DNA from 2 places in the Rhizobium sp. S96 genome. Region 2 is predicted to be linked to the other one. Evidence: predicted binding sites of a transcription regulator. Region 2 holds the regulator's gene; the other holds the start of a gene.
The links. The regulator LexA, encoded in region 2, represses DNA repair genes until DNA is damaged. The targets are predictions, from matches to a motif close to TGTTCNNNNTGTGTTCNG.
Positions count from the first base shown of each region.

Region 1 (4,708 bases), on a different contig from region 2:
CGCGCCGCCTTCGAGGCCGTCGACGTAAAACCAATCGACCGTGAGGATATGGTTGAGCGTCGCCTTAATCGACGGGAAGAAACTCACGCGGGTTGCCTCGAACTCGCCTGGCGCAAGGCAAGCGCAGGCGGCGTGCAGCCGATTGTTTGCGAGCGCGTTGTTATAGGCGAGCTTGCGGAGGGAGCGGCAGGGGTCGAAGGTGGGCATCGCTATTGTCTCCGCTGCTCCGTCGCTAACCGCTGGGGTCAATCGTCTTCCTGAAATAGCCGGAACTGTGCCGCTTCCAGATCCTTGGGCGGCTGCATGCCGAGGTGTTTCCAGGCGGTTGCGGTCAACACGCGGCCGCGCGGCGTACGCTGGATGAAGCCCTGTTGGATCATATAGGGCTCGATGATGTCCTCGATCGCGTCACGCGGCTCCGACAGGCCGGCGGCGATGGTCTCGATGCCGACCGGTCCGCCGGCGAAATTGACGGCGATCATGTTGAGGTAGCGCTTGTCCAGCTGGTCGAGGCCCATATTGTCGACGAGGAGGCGTGTCAGCGCTTCGTCGGCGATTTCGCGGGTGACCGCTTCCGCCTTTGCCACTTCCGCGAAATCGCGAACACGCCGCAACAGACGGCCGGCTATGCGCGGGGTGCCGCGGGCGCGTCGTGCGATCTCGCGCGCGCCGTCGTCGGTCATCGGCAGGTTCATCAGGCGCGCGCCGCGCCGCACGATCAGTTCCAGCTCCTCGACGGTGTAGAAGCTCAGGCGCACCGGAATGCCGAAGCGATCGCGCAGCGGCGTGGTAAGCAGGCCGAGGCGGGTGGTGGCGGCAACCAGGGTGAACTTCGACAAGTCGATCTTGACCGAACGGGCGGCGGGTCCTTCGCCGATGATCAGGTCAAGCTGGAAATCTTCCATCGCAGGATAGAGGATTTCCTCGACGGCCGGGCTGAGGCGATGAATTTCATCGATGAAGAGAACGTCGCGCTCTTCGAGATTGGTCAGAAGCGCGGCAAGGTCGCCGGCCTTGGCGATAACCGGGCCCGAGGTCGAGCGAAAGTTGACGCCGAGTTCCTTGGCCATGATCTGGGCCAGTGTCGTCTTGCCGAGGCCCGGTGGGCCGACAAAGAGCACGTGGTCCAGCGCTTCGCCGCGGTTCTTCGCGGCCTCGATGAAGATCTTCAGGTTGGCGCGCGCTTCCGCTTGGCCGGTGAACTCGTCCAGTGACTGCGGGCGCAGCGTCACATCCAGGTCTTCGCCTCGCTTTTCCGAGGATATCAGGCGCGCGGCGTCGCTCATGCTGGCACTTTCCAATCTTCAAACACTGTGGATCAATACACCAAGCCGGCCATTTTGGCACCCCGCCGAGATGCACAGGTCACCGCGCCAGCTCCTTCAGGCCGAGGCGGATGAGCTTGGCGCTGTCGGCGCCTTCGCCGGCGGTCTTCATCGCCGCGGCCACCGCGTTGGCAGCCTGGTCGCGGGAATAGCCGAGGTTCGTCAACGCCGACACGGCATCGGCAACCGGTGCGGCGGCAACACCTTCGCCCAGCTCCTGCTTCAGGCCGATATTGGCGGATGCTTCGCCCGCAAAGGCCGGCGCCTTGTTCTTCAGTTCGGTGACGATACGCACCGCAACCTTCGGGCCGACGCCCTGGGCGCGGGAAACGGCGGTACGGTCTTGCAAGGCGATGGCGTTTGCAAGCTCGCTCGGGGTCAGCGTCGAAAGGACCGCGAGCGCCACCTTGGCGCCAACGCCCTGTACGCTCTGCAGCAGGTTGAACCATTCACGCTCCAGCGCGGTCATGAAGCCGAAGAGCTTGAGCTGGTCCTCGCGGACGTAGGTTTCAATGAAAAGGATGCAGGCCTCGCCCACAGAGCCGAGGCGCGACAGCGTGCGTGCCGAACAGAAGGCGACGTAGCAGACGCCGTGCACGTCGACGAGGATGTAGTCGTCGCCGATTTCGTCGATGGTGCCTTTGAGCTTGCCGATCATGAATTGGGTCCGTCAGGGGTAGGTTTCGGGATTGATAAGGCAAAGAAAAGCGGCGGACGGTCCGCCTCTGTCACGACGGTCACCCGGCCAGGGCTGCCTGCCGCATGCGGTTGCCGCCGCGATTGTGGGCATGGCAGATCGCGATGGCAAGCGCGTCGGCGGCATCGTCGCCTTTGAACTCGACCTTCGGCATCAGGATCTTCAACATCATGTGGATCTGCCGCTTCTCGCCATGGCCGACGCCGATCACCGATTTCTTGACCGCATTGGGGGCATATTCGGCGACCTGCAGCCCGGCGCGAGCGGGAACCAGCATGGCGATACCGCGTGCCTGCCCGAGTTTCAGGGTGGCAACCGCGTCCTTGTTGACGAAGGTCTGCTCCACGGCGGCTTCATCCGGCTGATAGCTGTGAACGACTTCCGCCAGGCCGTCATGCAGCTGGCACAGGCGCGAGGCGAGATCCATATCGCCGTCCGAGGTCACCGTGCCCGAGGCGACGAAGCGCAGCGAGTTGCCGAGCGTTTCGATGACGCCCCAGCCGGTGCGGCGCAGGCCGGGGTCAATGCCGATGATGCGAATCGTGTTTTGCATGCTTCACCCTATTGCAGTTGTAAAATAACTGCCATCGATATGTGAACAAAACAAAAACATTGCCTGATTTCAAGTGTTGCCGTTTACGTCAATTTAAACTCCGTGCGCAACTTTTGGTCCATAAAATGTGAGAGGAGCCGGCTTCTCCGGAAGCAAAGGCTCCCCGTTTTCTGTTTTCAGGTCTGCCGATCGGACGTTCGCGCGTCCGGTCGTCATGTGCCGTTCCGGAAGGGGTTCGTCGTTCCATGGCTCAGAGATTCCAGTCCCTGTCGTTCAAGGTCATTGCTACATTCATTCTGCTGACTGCGCTGTCCATCGCGGTCATTAACGGTCTTGCCTATTTCGCCAGCAGCCGCATTTCCGGCGAGCAGGCGTTGAAGGCCAAGGAGAGCGTGCTCATCTTCCGCGGCGACATGCTGCAGGAACAGTTGCAGCAGCTCGAAAATCAGTCGAATTCCATCGCGCGCATCGAAGCGCTGCAGATGTCGATCACCAGCCTGAAGAGCGGCTGGAAGACGATCGAGAAGACCTCGGGCGATGCCCGCGCCGAACTGAAGAAGGTCTTCATCACCAACAATCCGAACCCGGCCGATCAGCGCGAGAAGCTGCTGAAGCCGGATGCGCCGAGCGGTTTCTACTATTCGAACCATGAGACGACGCAAAGCGAGGTTGCCCGCGACCTCGAGAACACGCCGTTCAGCGACCTTTTGATCGCCGATCTCGATGGCAATGTGCTCTACTCCTACAAGAAGGGCGACGAGTTTGCCGAGAATCTGAAGGCGGATGCCTGGAAAGCGACGGGGGCGGGGCTGGCCTTCAGCAAGGCTCTCGAGAACGCGAAGAAGGCGACCGACGATTCCGCGCCGGCGGCGTTCTCCGGACTTCGCGTCGATGCGGCGACCGGCAAGGCCGCGATCTTTTACGCGGTGCCGATCGTCAAGCTCGGGGCGCCGAAGGGGATCTTCCTCTTCAAGGTGCGTGACGACATCTTCACCAACATCCTGGCAAAGGGCATCGTGTCGGGCAGCACCGCGCAGGCGGCAATCGTGTCCGACGATGGCTCCGCCGTTGCGGTCGACGCGAGCGGCCAGCTTGTCACCCTCGATACGGCTCCCTTCACCTTCATCAAGGATGCGCTTGCCAGCAGCGCGATGACGGTGGACGACTTCGCCCGCGCCGACGGCACGGCACGCGCCTACGTCAAGGGCATCGATTACCAGGGCGGGCGCTATCTCGTGGTGGAGAGCGTGCGTCTCAGCGAGATCAACGCCGGTTCGATCGAAATCGCCAGCCTGCTGACGATGATCGCGATCGCCGTTCTTGTCGTCATGGCGATCGCCACCGGTATCATTACCAAGATGCTGTTTTCGCCGTTGGCTAAGCTTGCCGGTGTCACGCGCGAGGTTGCTGACGGCAATCTCGCTGTCGACATCGGCAGCCAGAACCGTGGCGACGAGATCGGCACCATGGCCAAAGCCCTGGCGCGCTTCAAGCAGTCGCTGATCGAGAGCCGGGAGATGGAGGCTGCAAGCACCGAGACCCGTGCTCGCGCCGAACGGGACCGCCAGCAGCACATGGCGGAGCGCGAAGCGGAAGCGAAAACCCTGCAGGACGTCGTTGAATCGATCGACGAGGGCCTGCATCATCTGGCGAATGGCGATCTTGCCTATCAGATCGACCGCCGTTTCCCGAACGAGCTGGAGGGCCTGCGCGTCAACTTTAACCAGGCGCTCGCCGCACTCAGCGAAACGATGACCGCGATCGGCGGAAACTCGATGGCTGTGCGTGGCGGCTCCGAAGAGATGCGCACCGGCGCCGACGAACTGGCGGGCCGTACAGAGCGGCAGGCGGCATCGATCACCGAGACCGCGAATGCCATCGACGCGATCACCCAATCCGTCCGCGTTCAGATCGAGCGCGCCGAGCAGGCCGAGCGCATCGCACGGGACACGAAGCGTGAGACGACCGGGTCCGGCCAGATCATGCGGGACACGATTGCCGCCATGGAAGCCATTCAGGCATCGTCGCGGCAGATCAATTCGATCATCACCGTGATCGATTCCATCGCCTTCCAGACGAACCTTCTGGCCCTGAACGCCGGCGTCGAAGCCGCCCGTGCCGGCGAGGCAGGTA
Region 1 is NZ_JAUDRY010000005.1:60,513-65,220, reverse strand. It holds gene QTL94_RS07450 (DinB family protein) at 1-207, opposite strand, end outside; gene ruvB (Holliday junction branch migration DNA helicase RuvB) at 246-1,286, opposite strand; gene ruvA (Holliday junction branch migration protein RuvA) at 1,366-1,983, opposite strand; gene ruvC (crossover junction endodeoxyribonuclease RuvC) at 2,063-2,575, opposite strand; gene QTL94_RS07430 (methyl-accepting chemotaxis protein) at 2,821-4,708, shown strand, end outside.
Region 1: a site for LexA is predicted at 2,617-2,634, ahead of ruvC (crossover junction endodeoxyribonuclease RuvC). Genes of this name have one in related genera too.

Region 2 (18,144 bases):
CCGCGCCCGCCGTCTCTCCGTATGCTTCGGCCAGCACCGCGTGGCGCCATGTGCCGTAGCCTTCGTCCTGACGCATCTTCAGCCGGCCAAGCTCCATTGGCGTATCGCTGCCGGTGCCGCCCAGTTCACCCAGCCAAAGCCAGGACGCGAAACCATGCGAGGCAATGTCCGAGAGGATCGCCAGTTCGGCCGCGTCATCCCGTGTGGCGGGACGCAGCGTCACGAAAGACGCCACGGTCAAAGCCCCAACATCATCCGCACGGTCGATTCCATGCCGCGCCCGAGAGCGCGGGTATTGTCGGCGTCGAGATGGATGCCGTCGAGCGGCGTCGTCTCGGCGACCGAATTGCCGTCGAAGAAGCCGCAGCCGAGCTCATCGGCGAGATCACGATAGAGCGTTGCCAGCATCGCCGATTCCTCGATGCCACCGACGAAGGAGGCCGCGAAGGGAACGTTTGCCGTTTCGCAGATCCTCGGTGGTGCGACGATCAGGATATCCGGCACGTCGAAATCGAACGGCCAGGCGTGGTTACGGATCAACCGCACCAGCCGGGCGATGCCCTGGCAGGCGGCGAAGGCCGATCCGGCCACGACATTCTTCATGTCGTTGGTGCCGAGGAGCAGAATAACGAGATCGAGCGGCGCATGCGTCTGCAGGATCGTCGGCAGGACGCGGGCGCCGTTGCGGTCGCAATCGGCCAGATGGTCGTCGAAGGCGGTGGTACGGCCGTTCAATCCCTCGGCGATGATCCTGACCTCGTTGCCGAGTGCAGCCTGAAGCGCACTCGGCCAACGATCCTTGTACTCGTGACGACCGACGGACGCGGCGTCATAACCCCAGGTCAGGCTATCACCATAGCAAAGAACGGTCTTCGTCATTTCCGCCTCCGCCGTTTGATCAGACAAGCATGCCCATCGGGTTTTCGATGTAGCCCTTGAACGCCTGCAACAGCTCCGCGCCCAATGCGCCATCGACGCAGCGATGGTCGGTCGACAGCGTGACGGTCATCACGGTTGCGACAGCCAATTGGCCATTCTTGACGACGGGGCGCTGCTCGCCCGCGCCGACCGCGAGGATCGTTGCGTGCGGCGGGTTGATGACGGCTGCGAAGTGCTTGACGCCCATCATGCCCATGTTGGAGACAGACGAGGTGCCGCCCTGGTATTCCTCAGGCTTCAGCTTGCGGTCCTTGGCACGCTTGCCGAGGTCGCGCATCTCGTTGGAGATCGCCGACAGGGTCTTTTCCTCGGCCTTGCGGATGATCGGGGTGATCAGGCCGCCGGGGATCGAGACAGCAACGCCGACATCGGCGTGCTTGTGCTTGACCATGTTGGCTTCGGTCCAGGAAACGTTGGCATCCGGAACGTCGCGCAGTGCAAGCGCCATGGCCTTGATGACCATGTCGTTGACCGACAGCTTGTAGGCCGGCGCGCCCTCCTTGCGGGGAGCGGCGTCGTTGAGCTGGGCGCGCAGCGCCAGCAGCGCATCGAGCTCGCAATCGACGGTGACGTAGAAGTGCGGCACGGTCTGCTTGGATTCGACCAGACGCTTGGCGATGACCTTGCGCATGCCGTCATGCGGCACGAGTTCGTAGGAACCCGGCTCGAACAGCTTGAGAACGGTCTCGTCGGAAGCGCCCTTCGGTGCGGCGGCAGGAGCCGATGCGGCAGCCTGCGGAGCAGCGGCAGGCGCAGGCGCAGCCTTGGCGCCGCCACCGGCGACGGCAGCTTCGACGTCACTCTTGACGACGCGGCCATGCGGGCCGGAGCCTGCGACAGCTGCGAGATCGATACCGGCTTCCTTCGCCAGACGACGCGCGAGCGGCGAGGAGAAGGTGCGGTTGCCCGTGGAAGCAGCGGCGGGCGCTGCTGCTGGTGCAGGAGCAGGAGCAGCGGCCGGAGCCGGAGCGGCTTCGGCCTTTGCCTCGGCCTTCGGCGCTTCAGCAGCCTTCGGTGCCGGAGCAGCAGAGCCAGCGCCGCTTGCTGCGGCGGCGACATCTTCGCCATCGGCAGCCAGAACGGCGATCAAGGCATTGACCTTGACGCCTTCGGTGCCGGCGGGAACGACGAGCTTGGCGACGACACCTTCGTCGACCGCTTCGACTTCCATCGTCGCCTTGTCGGTTTCGATCTCGGCGATGACATCGCCAGACTTAACCGTATCGCCTTCCTTGACCAGCCACTTGGCGAGGTTGCCCTCTTCCATGGTCGGAGACAGGGCAGGCATCGTGATGTTGATAGGCATCGAAATACCCTTCCCTTGTTACTTGTAGCAGACGGCTTTCACGGCCTGGACGACTTCGTCGACGCTTGGCAGCGCGAGCTTTTCGAGGTTGGCGGCGTAAGGCATCGGAACGTCCTTGCCGGCGATCGTCAGAACCGGCGCATCGAGATAATCGAAGGCCTGCTGCATGACGCGGGTGGCGATTTCGGTACCGACCGAGTTCTGCGGGTAGCCTTCCTCGACGGTGACGAGACGGCCGGTCTTCTTGACCGATTCGATCACGGTTGGCAGGTCCATCGGACGCAGCGTGCGCAGGTCGATCAGTTCGACGTCGATGCCGATCTTTTCGAGTTCGGCGACAGCCTTGGTGGCATAGGTCATGCCGATACCGAAGGAGACGATCGTGACGTCCTTGCCCGGACGGTGGATGCGGGCCTTGCCGATCGGGAGAACGAAGTTGTCCATCTTCGGCACGTCGAAGTGCTGACCGTAGAGGATTTCGTTTTCAAGGAAGACGACGGGGTTCGGATCGCGGATCGCGGCCTTGAGCAGGCCCTTGGCGTCGGATGCCGTGTAGGGCATGACGACCTTGAGGCCCGGGATCTGGCTGTACCAGGCCGAGTAGTCCTGGCTGTGCTGGGCGCCGACGCGGGCAGCGGCACCGTTCGGGCCGCGGAACACGATTGGAGCGCCCATCTGGCCGCCGGACATGTAGAGCGTCTTGGCGGCGGAGTTGATGATCTGGTCGATCGCCTGCATGGCGAAGTTGAAGGTCATGAACTCGACGATCGGCTTCAGGCCGGACATCGCAGCACCGACGCCGACGCCGGCAAAGCCGTGCTCGGTGATCGGGGTGTCGATGACGCGGCGGGCGCCGAATTCCTGCAGCAGACCCTGGGTCACCTTGTAGGCGCCCTGGTATTCGGCCACTTCCTCGCCCATGACAAAGACGTTGTCGTCGGCGCGCATTTCCTCGGCCATGGCGTCGCGGAGCGCTTCGCGCACGGTCATGGAGACCATTTCGGTGCCGGCGGGGATTTCAGGATCGTTCGGAACCTGAGCCTTCGGCTCAGCCGGAACCGGAGCTGCGGCAGCAGCAGGCGCTTCAGCAGCCTTGGGTGCCTCAGTGGCGGCCGGTGCGGCAGCAGCAGGTGCAGCCGAGATGTCGGATGCGGATTCGCCGTCCTGCAGGAGAACAGCGATCTTGGCGTTCACCTTGACGCCTTCGGTTCCAGCCGGAACCAGAAGCTTGCCGATGACGCCTTCGTCGACGGCTTCGACTTCCATCGTCGCCTTGTCGGTTTCGATTTCGGCAATGATGTCGCCGGAGGTGACCTTGTCACCTTCCTGCTTCAGCCACTTGGACAGCGTGCCTTCTTCCATCGTCGGAGAGAGGGCGGGCATGAGAATATCGATTGGCATGGGTCTACCCTCCCCGATTACAGCAGAATGTCGGTGTAGAGCTCGGATGCATCCGGCTCCGGTGCGGCTTGGGCGAAGTCGGCGCTATCGGCGACGATGTCGCGAACGTCCTTGTCGACCGCCTTGAGATCGTCCTCTGAGGCCCAGCCCTTTTCGATGAGGCGTGCCTTGACCTGCTCGATCGGGTCCTGCTCGGAGCGCATCTTCTGCACTTCTTCCTTGGAGCGATACTTGGCCGGGTCGGACATGGAGTGACCACGATAGCGATAGGTCAGCATTTCGAGAATGATCGGACCCTTGCCGGAACGGCAATGCTCGAGCGCCTCGTCGGCCGCAGCCTTGACGGCGCGAACATCCATGCCGTCGACCTGAACGCCCGGAATGCCGAAGCCGGAGCCGCGCAGCGAGTAGTTCGACTGCGCCGTGGCGCGGGCCGTGGACGTACCCATGGCGTAGCGGTTGTTCTCGATGATGTAGATGATCGGGAGCTTCCAGAGAGCAGCCATGTTGAAGCTCTCGTAGACCTGGCCCTGGTTGGCAGCGCCATCGCCGAAATAGGCGATCGAGACGCTGTCATTGCCACGGTAGCGGTTGGCGAAGGCGAGACCGGTACCGAGCGACACCTGGGCGCCGACGATGCCGTGACCGCCGTAGAAATGCTTCTCCTTGGAGAACATGTGCATCGAGCCGCCCTTACCACGGGAGTAGCCGTCGATGCGGCCGGTCAGCTCGGCCATGACGCCGCGGGCGCTCATGCCGGTTGCCAGCATGTGACCGTGGTCGCGGTAAGCGGTGATGACCTGGTCGCCTTCCTTCTGCGCCATCTGCATGCCGACGACGACAGCTTCCTGGCCGATATAGAGGTGACAGAAACCGCCGATGAAACCCATGCCGTAAAGCTGGCCGGCCTTCTCTTCGAAGCGGCGGATAAGCAGCATCTCGCGATAGGCCTTCAGCTCCTCGTCGCGATCGAAATCGGCGACGGGGCCGCCATTCGATGCCTTAGCTGCTGGTTTCGCGCTGGTCTTGCGGCTGGAAACGGTCGCGTTTTTTCGCGGCGCCATTCAACCCTCCCTATGGGTTTATCGGTTCTTAGGTGGCGCGTACCATAGGGAAGAAATTTCGCCACAGCAATGCCATAAATGCATGGCTCGTATTCGGCGTTAAACTACTGATAAATATATGCTTATTTCGATTAACTTGTTTTCGGTTAATTCGAATAATGATTGAATATGACGATCTCGTCGGCACGAGAAAAATTGAGCTGAAGACGCGCTTTTTCGTCCAGCATATCCTTGTCCATCGAGCCATCACTCAGCAGCGCAACCTGCCTCTCGAGATGCTCGCGCTTGTCTTTCAGGGTTGCCAGCTCCCTCTCCCGGGCGATGCGCGTGCGCTCAAACACCTCCGTTGCGCGCAGGCCGTAATCGCCATGGATGCAATGATAGCCGAAATAGGAGAGAAACGCGACAGTCATCGCCGGAATGACGAAACGGCCGATCTTTTTCTTCTTATGGTGCTTGGTCCACATACACGCATCTCGAAACGCATTACCCTTGCGAACGAGACTACCGGCCAGAGATTAACCGTCCGTTGACTATGAACGCAGCGCAACAAAAAACCCGCGCCGAGTGAGGCGCGGGTTCCAAATGCTTGAAATCAGATGGCTTAGCCGCGAAGGATCGAACGGCCGGCGTACTGTGCCTGCGGGCCAAGGCCTTCTTCGATGCGGATCAGCTGGTTGTACTTGGCGAGACGATCCGAGCGCGACAGCGAGCCGGTCTTGATCTGACCGCAGTTCGTCGCGACAGCGAGATCGGCGATCGTCGAATCTTCGGTTTCGCCCGAACGGTGCGACATGACGGCGGTGTAGGCTGCTTTGTGCGCGGTGTTGACGGCGTCGAGCGTTTCCGTCAGCGAGCCGATCTGGTTGACCTTGACGAGGATCGAGTTGGCGACGCCCATCTTGATGCCGTCGCGCAGGCGAGCCGAATTGGTGACGAAGAGATCGTCGCCGACCAGCTGAACCTTCTTGCCGGCCAGATCCGTCAGAGCCTTCCAGCCATCCCAGTCGTCTTCAGCCATGCCGTCCTCGATCGAGATGATCGGGTACTGGGCAGCGAGCTGCGCGAGGTATTCAGCCATGGCGCCCGGCTCCAGCGTGCGGCCTTCGCCTTCGAGAACGTACTTGCCGTCCTTGAAGAATTCGGTCGAGGCGCAGTCGAGGCCGAGATGGATGTCTTCGCCAGGCTTGTAGCCGGCTTTCTCGATCGACTTCATGATGAAGTCGAGGGCTTCAGGTGCGCTCTTCAGGCCCGGTGCGAAACCGCCTTCGTCGCCGACGTTGGTGTTGTGGCCCTGGGCGGCCAGTTCCTTGCGCAGCGTGTGGAAGACTTCCGAGCCCATGCGAACGGCTTCGCGGATGGAATCAGCGCCAACCGGCAGGATCATGAATTCCTGGAAGTCGATCGGGTTGTCGGCATGCGCGCCGCCGTTGATGATGTTCATCATCGGAACCGGCAGCAGGTGAGCGGAAGCGCCACCAACGTAGCGATAGAGCGGCAGGCCAGCAGCTTCTGCGGCAGCCTTGGCAACAGCGAGCGAAACGCCGAGGATGGCGTTGGCGCCGAGGCGCGACTTGTTCGGCGTGCCGTCCAGCTCGATCATGATGTTGTCGATCTGGATCTGGTTTTCAGCGTCGATGCCGCCGATGGCGTCGAAGATTTCCGTGTTGGCGGCTTCGACGGCCTTTTCAACACCCTTGCCGAGGTAACGCTTGCCACCATCGCGAAGTTCGACGGCCTCATGCGCGCCGGTCGACGCGCCCGACGGAACCGCCGCGCGGCCCATGCTGCCATCTTCCAGATAGACATCGACTTCGACCGTGGGATTACCACGGCTGTCGAGAATCTCGCGGGCGATAATGTCGGTAATTGCGGTCATCGGCTTTTCCTGCTTGAGAGTGGATAAATCGTTTGAAATCCGTCTTAATCGAAGATGCGCAAATTACAATGGCGCTTTGCGCATGCTTCGCAGCGATGTTCGTGCGTGGCCTATTACACGAACATGTCAGTCTTTTGAACGTCAGCCTTTCGCGATCGCGTCGAAGGCCAGGAGCTTTTCGAGAAGCCTCGGCATATCCTTGAGATAGACCATGTTCGGACCGTCCGACGGCGCGTTGTCAGGATCTTCGTGCGTCTCGACGAACACACCGGCGACACCGACGGCAACGGCCGCGCGCGCCAGCGTCTCGACAAACTCGCGCTGGCCACCGCTGGAACCACCCTGCCCGCCGGGTTGCTGGACCGAATGCGTGGCATCGAAAACCACAGGGGCGCCCATCGCCGCCATGATCGGCAGCGAGCGCATGTCGGAGACCAGCGTGTTGTAACCGAAAGACGCGCCACGCTCGCACAGCAGGATGTTCGGATTGCCGCTCGAATTCAACTTGTTGAGGACGTTCTTCATGTCCCAGGGTGCGAGGAACTGCCCCTTCTTCACATTGATCGTGCGACCCGTCTTGGCGGCGGCGACCAGAAGATCGGTCTGGCGGCTGAGGAAGGCCGGAATCTGCAAGATATCGACGACGGTGGCGACTTCGGCGCACTGTTCTTCGGTGTGAATGTCGGTCAGGACAGGGAAGCCATATTCCTTCTTGAGATCGGAAAAGACCTCAAGCGCCGTTTCCAGGCCGATGCCGCGCTGGGCGGACAGCGACGTGCGGTTCGCCTTGTCGAAAGACGACTTGTAGACGAGACCGATGCCGAGCTTGTCGCAGAGTTCCTTCAGCACGCCGGCAATCATGAACGCATGATCACGGCTCTCCATCTGGCAGGGGCCGGCGATCAGCGAGAGCTTGCCGGCGTTCGAAAACACCACCTGGCTGGTACCCTGGCCGACGGCTACTTCGGAATTTGTCTGGCTCATCGTTTCTCCTCGAAGGCGAAGAGCGCGCCCTGCCCGGACGCAGCCTTCACCAGAATTCGATTGTTCTTACGCGTGTAAGTGATCCCGTTAGCAGCCAAATGTGCTTCTGTCACGGCGAGATCAGCAACCTTGTAGACAATGCCGACCCCACGCAGACCGCGATCCGCGCTGGGCGCGACGAGATCGAAATAGGCATTCAACCCATCCGCCGACAAAATGCTGATGCGCACGTTCGGAGTGGCAAGGCTGATACCAAACGCCTCCTCCCGCACCGACGCCACGCCGGAGGCAAAACGCAGGAATGTGGCGAACGCCTTCGGATCCGGTGCCGCCAGCACGATCTCGGCGATACCGGTCACGCCGTTGACATGTGTCTCAAGCGCCTTGCGGTCCGTTGGCAGAGGATTGATCCGCTGGCAGGTGAACAGAAAGAAATCAGGGGCGCGAAGATCGGCGGCAAAGGCAAGCCGAAAGGCTGCGGTCGTCTCGGAACCATCCGGCATCTTCATCGGCCGAGCAAACTGCAGCATTTCGCCGCCGCTTATCCTGTCGGCGTGGAAGCGGGCGTGATCTCGATCGGCATCGGCGGTGCCGAAGACCACTGCCGAGAGACCGTCATCGCCGCAGCGGAAGCGAAAAGCACGATCGCGCGCAGTGAAGACGTTGCCCTTTTTGACCGACGTTTCATACGCATCGGCGCTCGCGATGCCGAGCGGCTCGAGGTATGTTTTGTCGGCGAAGAAGATGCAGGCGTTTTCGGTTCCGAACGGGTGGCGCGCATCCGCCGCGACGGTGAACCCAAGCTTGCCGAGACGCTCCCTGGCAAGGTCGATATTGGCGACGGGCAGCACCACGTGGTCCAGCGGATGAGCTTCACTCATGGCAGATCCTCTCCCGAAATCGCGAATGATGTGCGCTGCTAAGCGAGACAATGCAAGAGGCTACCGCCTCATAGATCGAATGAAGTGTAAAAACCGGACAATTCAGAGCCAAGTTTTACGAAAATTTAGCCACTTGCGGAACACATATGGAACATATAGTGTCTGTTCTGGCTTTGTTTCACAACCCTGGGGTCCGACTTCGATGCTCACGCGCAAGCAACAGGAACTTCTCCTCTTCATTCACGAGCGAATGAAGGAGTCAGGCGTGCCCCCGTCTTTTGATGAAATGAAGGATGCGCTCGACCTTGCGTCCAAATCCGGCATTCACCGGCTCATTACGGCGCTCGAGGAGCGCGGCTTCATTCGCCGGCTGCCGAACAGGGCACGCGCGCTCGAGGTGATCAAGCTTCCGGAGGCCTACAATCCGAGCCTTCAACGACGCGGCTTCTCGCCGAGCGTCATCGAAGGGAGCCTTGGCAAGCCTCAGCTGGTCACGCCTCCGGCACCGGCCAAGCCGGCACCAAGTACCGACAACGGCAATTCCGTTTCCGTGCCTGTCATGGGCCGGATCGCGGCGGGTGTGCCGATTTCGGCAATCCAGAATAACACGCATGACATCGTCGTCCCCGCCGACATGCTCGGCTCAGGCGAACACTATGCGCTGGAGGTCAAGGGCGACTCGATGATCGAAGCCGGAATTTTTGACGGCGATACGGTCATCATCCGCAATGGCAATACGGCCAATCCGGGCGATATCGTCGTGGCACTGGTCGACGACGAAGAAGCGACGCTGAAAAGGTTCCGCCGCAAGGGCGCATCGATTGCGCTCGAAGCTGCCAATCCCGCCTACGAGACGCGCATCTTCGGACCCGATCGCGTGAAGGTCCAGGGAAAGCTCGTGGGGCTTATTCGCCGTTATCACTAACGGCGACGTCAAAGGTGCCGCTGCGCCAGTCATAGGCGCGATGTATGCGCCATGGGCGTGATAGGCCATCATACGTCGTTGTCAGGACGGGCGCGCCCTGCTGATCGATGCGTATTTCGACCGCGCCACTTCTACGCAAAGTTTGGCCGGTAATAAGCATTGCGCCCGACCGACATTCGCGCAGACGAATGCGGGCCGGGGTAATGACGATATCGGCGGCGTCGCAAGCCGGCCCGAGATAGGCCAAATCCTCGATGACGTTGACGATATAGCCGTTGTCGAGGGTGGCGATACACCAGGCGCCTTTAACGCAGACGAAACTGTTTGCCGAGCCGTTCGCTGCGGCGTTGCGCATCGTGCGGAGCGCGGATCGCCGTTCGTCAAACGACAGAGCGTATGACCGGTCGTTGCGCTCCTTCGTCTTCTTGGGAAGTGTGGCCTTGATGAACGCCGGAGGCTGATGCTCTTCGGCGGCGAGGGCTCGCTGCCACTGGCCGAATATGAAGTCGGGCGGGCGCTCCCGGTTGGAGGCCATGCGGGTTCCGCGCAGAATTGCCACCAGGGATCCGTCTTCCGCAACAACGACATCAGGTGCGGGCAATGAAGGCAGCAACGCCACCGTGAATGTCGCGATACCGACGATGGCGGCGCCCAGATAGCGCAAACGCGTTCGCAGCAAAGTCAGGACCAGAAATCCGAGAACCGCTACCGGGAAATACCAGGACGGCAGGCGCCCGATATCGACATTGCCACCCCAGGACGACACGAGCTTGGCGATCCCGATGACGACATCGAGCCCGAGGCCGGCGATCTTCCACGGCAGCACATCGAGACCGAAGGGCGTCAGCAACATCGCAAGCATGCCCATGGGCATGACAACGAAGGATATGACTGGCATCGCCATGAGATTTGCCGGCAAGCCGTATGAGCTCAGCCGATGGAAATGCTCAATCGAAAACAACGCCGTCGAAAAACCGCCGATCATGGAGGTGAGCACGATGCCGCCGAAGAAGCGTGCGACGGCGACCACCGGCATGACCCATGGCAGCTTGAGAAAGGCGTTGTCGGTCGGCCTTCGCCCGGTCCAGATGGAATAGCCGGCGACCAGCGCCAGCGTCGCCGCAAAGGACATCTGGAAGCTGGGACCCAGGACCTCCGACGGCGACAGCATCACGATCACCAGCGCTGACAAGGCGACGTTGCGAAGGCTTATCGACGGTCGATCGAACAGGACCGCAACCAGCATGATCATCATCATGATGTATGCCCGCTCAGCCGACACGGCAAAGCCGGAAATCATGTAGTAGGCGGTCAACGCCACGAGAGCGCCGGCGGCGGCGATCTTCTTCGTCGGGTAGGCTTGGGCCACCGATGGCAGGAGACTGAGCGCCATTCGAAAACCAACAAAGAAGATGCCGGCGGAGAGGGCCATGTTGAGCCCTGAAATCGCGACAATATGAGCGAGTCCAGATTGTCTTAGGGCGGCCGTCGTCTCGCGGGAGATCGCACGTCTCTCGTCGGTGACAAGCGAGGCTGCAAAGGCGCCGGTGTCACCGGGGAGAATGGATCGAATGCGGTCTCCGATCGTGCTTCTGAGGCCGTATAGATATTCGATCCCCTCCGCCAGAAATTGCCGCTTATCGCCGGTCTCGGGTGCCACGGTCGCTGTTGGTGCGCCATAGAAGAAACCGTTCGCGCCGACGCCGTCGAAATAGGCTCCGAACGAAAAGTCATCCAGGCCCGGCAGGGCTGGGCCTGACGGCGGGGTCAGGCGAGCACGTCCGGTCACCCACTGCCCGATTTCAAACGGCGTGGAGGCGCCGCGCGCCACGAGCGAAACACGTTCTGGAGGTCGGCCAAGTGTCGGTTCGCGGGTACCAGCAACAGCAACGATATAGCGCCACCGACCTTCTCCGTCCCCTTCCCTGCGCTCGACGCGGCCGGTGACCGTGGTCGTCACTGGCGTATCGAGCATTACTGTCCCTGCCTGCCATGTCTCGACCTGGCTCGACAGCATGCCGCACACGACAAGCAGGACCGCAAGCGCCGCCTTGCGCGCGATCGGCCGCGCAGGCCCTAGTGCCAAGGCAATCACCGCGAAGACTGCCAGCCAGGCACAAAGCCGCAAGAGCGGAGGATCGGCGTCGAACTGAAACCAGGCAATCGCGCCGCTGCCGAAAAGAACCGGCGACATCAGGAAGTACCAGCCATGTTCGGCTTCCTGCGACATCGCAACGCGAACATGCGGCCAGTATCCGGAGGCTCGACCTGCAACCCGCGACCGCCAGGGTCTCAGGGATTGGGTAAGCTGGAGCTGCGTCGATTTGGCACGAAGGTCGGCTGCCCCCTTGATCGGCAGGCGCGCAGATGTATCTGCGCTCTGAGCAGTCGGCATTGCCTCGATCGTTTTCAACTCCGACATGCAATTGCGCCTCGAAATAAGCCGCCATTGCAACCAGAATGCAAGCTCTTGAGCGCGAGCGCAACAATAATCGATTTAAAATAAGAGGCTGATCAATGATCGGAAAAGACAAGGATTATCATTGGCTTCTGCTATGCGTGACGGGCATCGCTGTAGTGCTTAAAAGTTGATACTGCGATGCACAAAATGGCGTCAAGAGAACTTGGCATTAACCCCGCGATCATATAGCTATCGCAGACGACGCTTAACCCTATGGCGCTTTTATGGCGCCACCCGCCAGTTTGGAGGATCAGAATGACGGATCAAAGCGCAACACTGAAAATCGGTGACAAGTCGGTCAACCTTGCCGTTAAAAGCGGCACGATCGGCCCTGACGTCATCGATATCGGCGCCCTCTACAAAAACACCGCTTCCTTCACGTACGATCCTGGTTTTACCTCGACCGCATCCTGTGAATCGAAAATCACCTACATCGATGGCGACGAGGGCGTGCTGCTCCATCGCGGCTATCCGATCGAGCAATTGGCCGAGCACGGTGACTTCCTCGAAGTCTGCTACCTGCTGCTCTACGGCGAACTGCCGACCGCCGCGCAGAAGAAGGACTTCGACTATCGCGTCACGCATCACACGATGGTGCACGAGCAGATGTCGCGCTTCTTCACCGGCTTCCGCCGTGACGCGCATCCGATGGCTGTCATGTGCGGCTGTGTCGGCGCCCTGTCGGCCTTCTACCACGACTCGACCGACATCACCGATCCGCACCAGCGCATGGTTGCCTCGCTGCGCATGATCGCCAAGATGCCGACCATCGCGGCCATGGCCTACAAGTACCACATCGGCCAGCCCTTCGTTTATCCGAAGAACGATCTCGACTATGCGTCGAACTTCCTGCGCATGTGCTTCGCCGTTCCCTGCGAGGAATATGTGGTCAATCCGGTGCTTGCCCGCGCCATGGACCGCATCTTCATCCTGCACGCGGACCACGAGCAGAACGCTTCGACCTCGACCGTTCGTCTCGCCGGCTCCTCGGGTGCAAACCCGTTCGCCTGCATCGCGGCCGGCATCGCCTGCCTCTGGGGCCCTGCTCACGGCGGCGCCAACGAAGCGGCCCTCAACATGCTGCAGGAAATCGGCTCGGTTGACCGTATTCCCGAGTACATTGCCCGCGCCAAGGACAAGAACGATCCGTTCCGCCTGATGGGCTTCGGCCACCGCGTCTACAAGAACTACGATCCGCGCGCCAAGATCATGCAGAAGACGACACATGAAGTGCTCGGCGAACTCGGTATCAAGGACGATCCGTTGCTCGACGTGGCGATGGAACTGGAGCGCATTGCACTGACCGATGAATACTTCATCGAGAAGAAGCTCTACCCGAACATCGACTTCTACTCGGGCATCACGCTCAAGGCGCTGGGCTTCCCCACGACCATGTTCACCGTTCTCTTCGCTCTCGCCCGCACCGTCGGCTGGATCGCACAGTGGAACGAAATGATCGAGGATCCGCAGCAGCGCATCGGTCGTCCGCGTCAGCTCTACATCGGCGAGCCGAAGCGCGACTACCAGCCGGTTTCCAAGCGCTAATCGGCCCATCCGGGCACAAAAAAGCCCGGTCAGAAATGACCGGGCCTTTTCTTTTGAATGACATCGAGAACGATCTCCGCCGCGTGCTCGCCGGGCGGCTTTTGCGTCTGCATTCTTTGCCAGACGAGATCGTATCCCTCCATCATCGCGCGCCGCGGAAGGGTGTCGACCGACAGCTTCTCCATCCAGCGCGCAATGCTTGCGCCGCGAACCACATTATTTAGGTATTCAGGTACGACGGCATAGTCAGCAATCAGGTTCGGGATGGCGCCCGTCCAAGTCTTGATACGCCCCGTCATCAGGCTGATGATCCAGTCCGTCTTGTAGACAGAAACCGTGGGGACACCGGAAAGCCCAAGCTCCAGAATCACAGTACCTGACGCGGCCATGGCGGCGTCAGCCTCCGCGAAGGCCTTCCATTTGGCGGGCGCTCCCACCAGGATTTCCGGCTGGATCTTCCAGTCCTTGACGATCTCGCGCACCATCGCTTCACGGCGCGGCACGGTAGGCAATATGAAGCGCGTCTCGCCGTTGCGCTCGACAAATTCGGCGATGGCGTCGCCGAAGTACGGCAGGAGCTTGGTGATCTCCGATCCACGCGAGCCCGGTAGCAGCATGATCGTCCTGACATCGGCGGGTGCCTTCACAGGCGATTGCGCGCGAAGCCGGCGTGTTTCAAGCAGATCCGCATCGACGGCCAGACGATGACCGACATAGGTGGTCGGCGGTCCGCCGAGCACGCGCATTGCCTCAGGCTCGAATGGCAGCACAGCTAGGACGTGATCGACATAGGCAAGCATGCGTTGCGCCCGGTATTCCTTCCAGGCCCAGACGCTCGGGCACACGTAATTGACGATCGGCATGTCAGGACGCGCGGCGCGAACACGCTTGGCAACGCGGTGGGTGAAATCCGGGCTGTCGATGATCAGCAGCACATCCGGATTCGCCGCGATGATGGCAGCGGCCGTCTGGCGGATTCGTTTTACCAGTGTCGGCAGTTTGGAGAGAACCTGGGTGATGCCCATGATCGACAACTCGGAATAGTCGAAGAGCGATTTCAGCCCCTCGGCCTCGAGCCCCTCGCCGCCTACGCCGAGAAGTTCGACAGGGCCATCATGCTGCCGCTTCAAGGCTGCGATCAGATCGGCGCCAAGCAGGTCACCGGAGACCTCGCCGGCGACGACGGCAACCTTCAGCGGACGCGCGCTCATGACAGTCCCCAATTCGGCAATCCCCGATCCAGACCGACGACGAAGATACCGGCTTCGTCTGCCGCCTTCATGACGGCCTTGCGATCGAGGATCAGCGAGCGTCCGGCTTCGACGGCGACACCGGCGAGGCCGGCCTTGCGGAGATTGGAAACCGTGGAAATTCCGATCGACGGCAGATCGGCGCGGATATCCTGCTGCGGCTTGCAAAGCTTGACCAGCACACCGCGGCGGCGCGCGGAAATACGTCCGGCGGCGCGCAATTCAGCGACCCGCTCGAGCATGGCATCCGTGCCCTCGACGCCTTCAAGCGCTACGATGCGCCCGCCGACGGCGACCGCACCCTGCCCGACATCAAGCCGCCCGAGTGCCTCCGCCGCTTCGATAGCCTTGGCGATGTCCCTGGCATCGTCGGCGCTGAAGCCAGCGGCTCCGATCGGTCCGACCGAGGCCAGGAGATCGGGCGCGATCTCATGCGCTCCGACCACGCGCCGACCGTCCACCTCGATGAGCTTGATCACCATGCGCAGCACCGTATCGTCGCCACCAGACAGCAGCGTACGGATTGTTGCGGGCACTTTCATCAAGGTCTTGAATGTGGGCCGTACCTCGCGCCATTCCGGTCGGCGTTTGACGCCGCCGGACATGACGACGCGATCAACGCCATTGCTCTCGAGCGCCCGTATAACGCCGGCGAAGTCGCCGACGCCGATCACTGCATGGTCAAAACCATCCCAGGAGCGATCAACCTCGCCCTTGAGTGCGATGATGAAGGGGTTTTCGCCCGCCTCGCGCGCGGCTTCGGCGACATGTGACGGCAGGAGGCCGCTTCCTGCAATGATTGCCAAGCGGCCTTTGGGCGTATCACCAGCGAGAGACAAGGATCAGCCTTTCTGTCCCCTGGTCGGAGAGGACAGCGCGCGATCGCTTTCAGCCGCGATGAAATCGAGGATCTGAATGGCCTGCTCGCAATCGGTGTACTCGTGCCGTATCGCAGCCGCATTGTCGCGGATGGACCCCGTGCCTTCAAAGATCGCCTTGTAGGCGCGGCGAACGGTGTGGATTGTCGCGCGATCGATCCCTGCACGCGTCATGCCGACAACGTTAAGACCGCCCAGCAGGCCGGGGTTTCCGTTCAGCATGCCATAGGGAATGACGTCGTAGCTCACGGCGGAAAGACCGCCGACGAACGCCTGCCGGCCAACGCGCGTGAATTGGTGAACGGCGCAACCGCCACCCAGAATGACGCGGTCCTCGATGGTCACGTGGCCAGCCAGCATCACGTTGTTCGACATGATGACGTTGTCGCCGACGCGGCAATCGTGCGCCACATGCGAGTTCGCGAGGAAGAGATTGTTGTTGCCGACGATCGTCTTTCCGCCGAAATCAGCCGTTCCGGTGTTCATGGTGACGCCTTCGCGGATGGTGCAATTGTCACCAACCGTCAGAGTCGTCTCTTCACCGCCGTGATGGACGCTCTGCGGATCACCGCCGATCACTGCCATCGGGAAGATGCGCGTTCCTTTGCCGATGGTCGTGCGACCGGTCACGACGGCATGCGCCAGCAACTCGACATTGTCGCCCAGTACCACGTGTGGACCGACGTGGCAGAAAGGACCAATTTTCGCGTTCTCACCGATGATGGCGCCGCTTTCCACAACGGCCATCGGATGAATTGTGGCGCTTGCTGCAATCGTGCTCATGCCTGATCCTTGCGAATGATCATAGCGCCGATATCGGCCTCGGCGACGAGCGCTCCATCGACCTTCGCATCACAGTGGAATTTCCAGATGTTGCCGCGCTGCTTCTGCTTTTTCACATGATACTCGAGGCGATCGCCCGGTACGACGGGCTTACGGAAACGCGCGTTATCGATCGTCATGAAATAGACGAGATTGCCGCCTTCGCCTTCCTTCTTCGCGCAAATCGCGCCTGCGGTCTGCGCCATGCCTTCTACGATCAGGACGCCAGGCATAATCGGCGAGTCAGGAAAATGACCTGTGAAGTGCGGTTCGTTCGCAGTCACGTTCTTGATACCGACAGCGGCATCATCCCCGTCGATATCGACGATACGATCGACCAACAGGAACGGATACCGATGAGGCAACAGCTTCATGATTTCCAGTATGTCGGCTGAAGAAAGCGACTTCTTGACTTCTTCGGTCATTCTTTTTCTCCCGTTTTCTTGGCACCAGTCGTCCGCATCATGACCGCCGCGACTTCGCGCAGAAAATCCTGTATCGGTCGTGCAGGGATGCCGCCGTATCTTTCCCCTGCGGGGATATCCGCGACAACGCCGCTCATCGCTGCAATCTGTACGCCGTCGCCAATCGTTATATGGCCCTTGATTCCGCTATGACCACCGACCTGTACGCCGTCGCCGATAACGGCGCTGCCGGCGATACCCACCTGCGAGACGATAGCGCAGTGACGACCGATGCGGACATTGTGCCCGATCTGGACCAGGTTATCGATCTTCGTTCCTTCACCGATAACCGTATCATCCATGGTGCCACGGTCGATCGTGGTGTTGGCGCCGACCTCAACGTTGTCCTGCAGGATCACGCGACCGACCTGGACGATCTTGATCATTCCACGCGGACCAGGCGCATAGCCGAAGCCATCTTGTCCGATGCGGGCTCCATTGTGGATAATCACATGGTTTCCGACCAGAGCACAGAGAACGCTCGCGCCTGCTGCAATCGAGCAGTTGCGGCCAATCTTGACACCAGGGCCGATCACGGCGCCCGCGCCAATACGCGTGCCTTCACCGATTTCGACATGTGCGCCGATCGCAGCAAAAGGCTCGATCGCGACGTTCGCCTCCAACTTTGCCGTCGGATCTACCGCGGCTCGGTCGGAAACGCCCGCATCGTCTGACCTAAGCGTCAACGGCTGCAGCGCCGTCGGGTACAGAAAACCGCCCGCCATGGCGAAGGCAGCATGTGCGTTCTTCGACAGGAGGACCGGGATGTGCGACGGTATGATCGATTGCAGCCCAGCAGAGCAAATCACTGCAGACGCCTCGCAAGTTGCGAGCTCGTCCCTGCTGCGCTTCGATATTATATAACAAATATCACCCGTCTTCGCGCGGCTCACGGGCGCCACGGAACGGATAACGACATCTGCCTGCTTGAGGTCAGCAAGCTCTGCCCCAAGAAACTGCGCCAGCTCCGAGAGCTTCACGCCATCATGGGGCAGAAAAAATCCAGTTTGCTCCATCGGCAAATCTCCAGAACGGATTCGAATTTACGGTTCCGGACTGCCGATATCAGAATTGGTTGTTTATGCCAAACTTGAAGTGCTGAACCTTGTCGTAGTCTTCCTTGAGAACAGGAAGGGCGTAGTCGACGCGCAGGGCACCGAACGGCGAATTCCACACCAGACCGACACCGACGGAAGCGCGCAGAGACGCATCTTCGCCGTTGACGCTATCGCCGCGTGGGTCGACGTCGTTGCCGAACAGCGTACCCGCGTCAGCGAAGACAGCACCACGCAGACCGAAGTCACGCGGAACGGCCGGAAGCGGGAACGTTGCTTCAGCAGAGACC
Region 2 is NZ_JAUDRY010000015.1:121,485-139,628, reverse strand. It holds gene QTL94_RS18255 (GNAT family N-acetyltransferase) at 1-235, opposite strand, end outside; gene QTL94_RS18250 (SGNH/GDSL hydrolase family protein) at 238-879, opposite strand; gene QTL94_RS18245 (pyruvate dehydrogenase complex dihydrolipoamide acetyltransferase) at 899-2,245, opposite strand; gene QTL94_RS18240 (pyruvate dehydrogenase complex E1 component subunit beta) at 2,264-3,646, opposite strand; gene pdhA (pyruvate dehydrogenase (acetyl-transferring) E1 component subunit alpha) at 3,664-4,710, opposite strand; gene QTL94_RS18230 (FtsB family cell division protein) at 4,857-5,177, opposite strand; gene eno (phosphopyruvate hydratase) at 5,315-6,589, opposite strand; gene kdsA (3-deoxy-8-phosphooctulonate synthase) at 6,731-7,573, opposite strand; gene QTL94_RS18215 (VOC family protein) at 7,570-8,454, opposite strand; gene lexA (transcriptional repressor LexA) at 8,657-9,379, shown strand; gene QTL94_RS18205 (ComEC/Rec2 family competence protein) at 9,360-11,801, opposite strand; gene gltA (citrate synthase) at 12,096-13,385, shown strand; gene lpxB (lipid-A-disaccharide synthase) at 13,415-14,596, opposite strand; gene QTL94_RS18190 (LpxI family protein) at 14,593-15,474, opposite strand; gene lpxA (acyl-ACP--UDP-N-acetylglucosamine O-acyltransferase) at 15,478-16,296, opposite strand; gene fabZ (3-hydroxyacyl-ACP dehydratase FabZ) at 16,293-16,760, opposite strand; gene lpxD (UDP-3-O-(3-hydroxymyristoyl)glucosamine N-acyltransferase) at 16,757-17,815, opposite strand; gene bamA (outer membrane protein assembly factor BamA) at 17,865-18,144, opposite strand, start outside.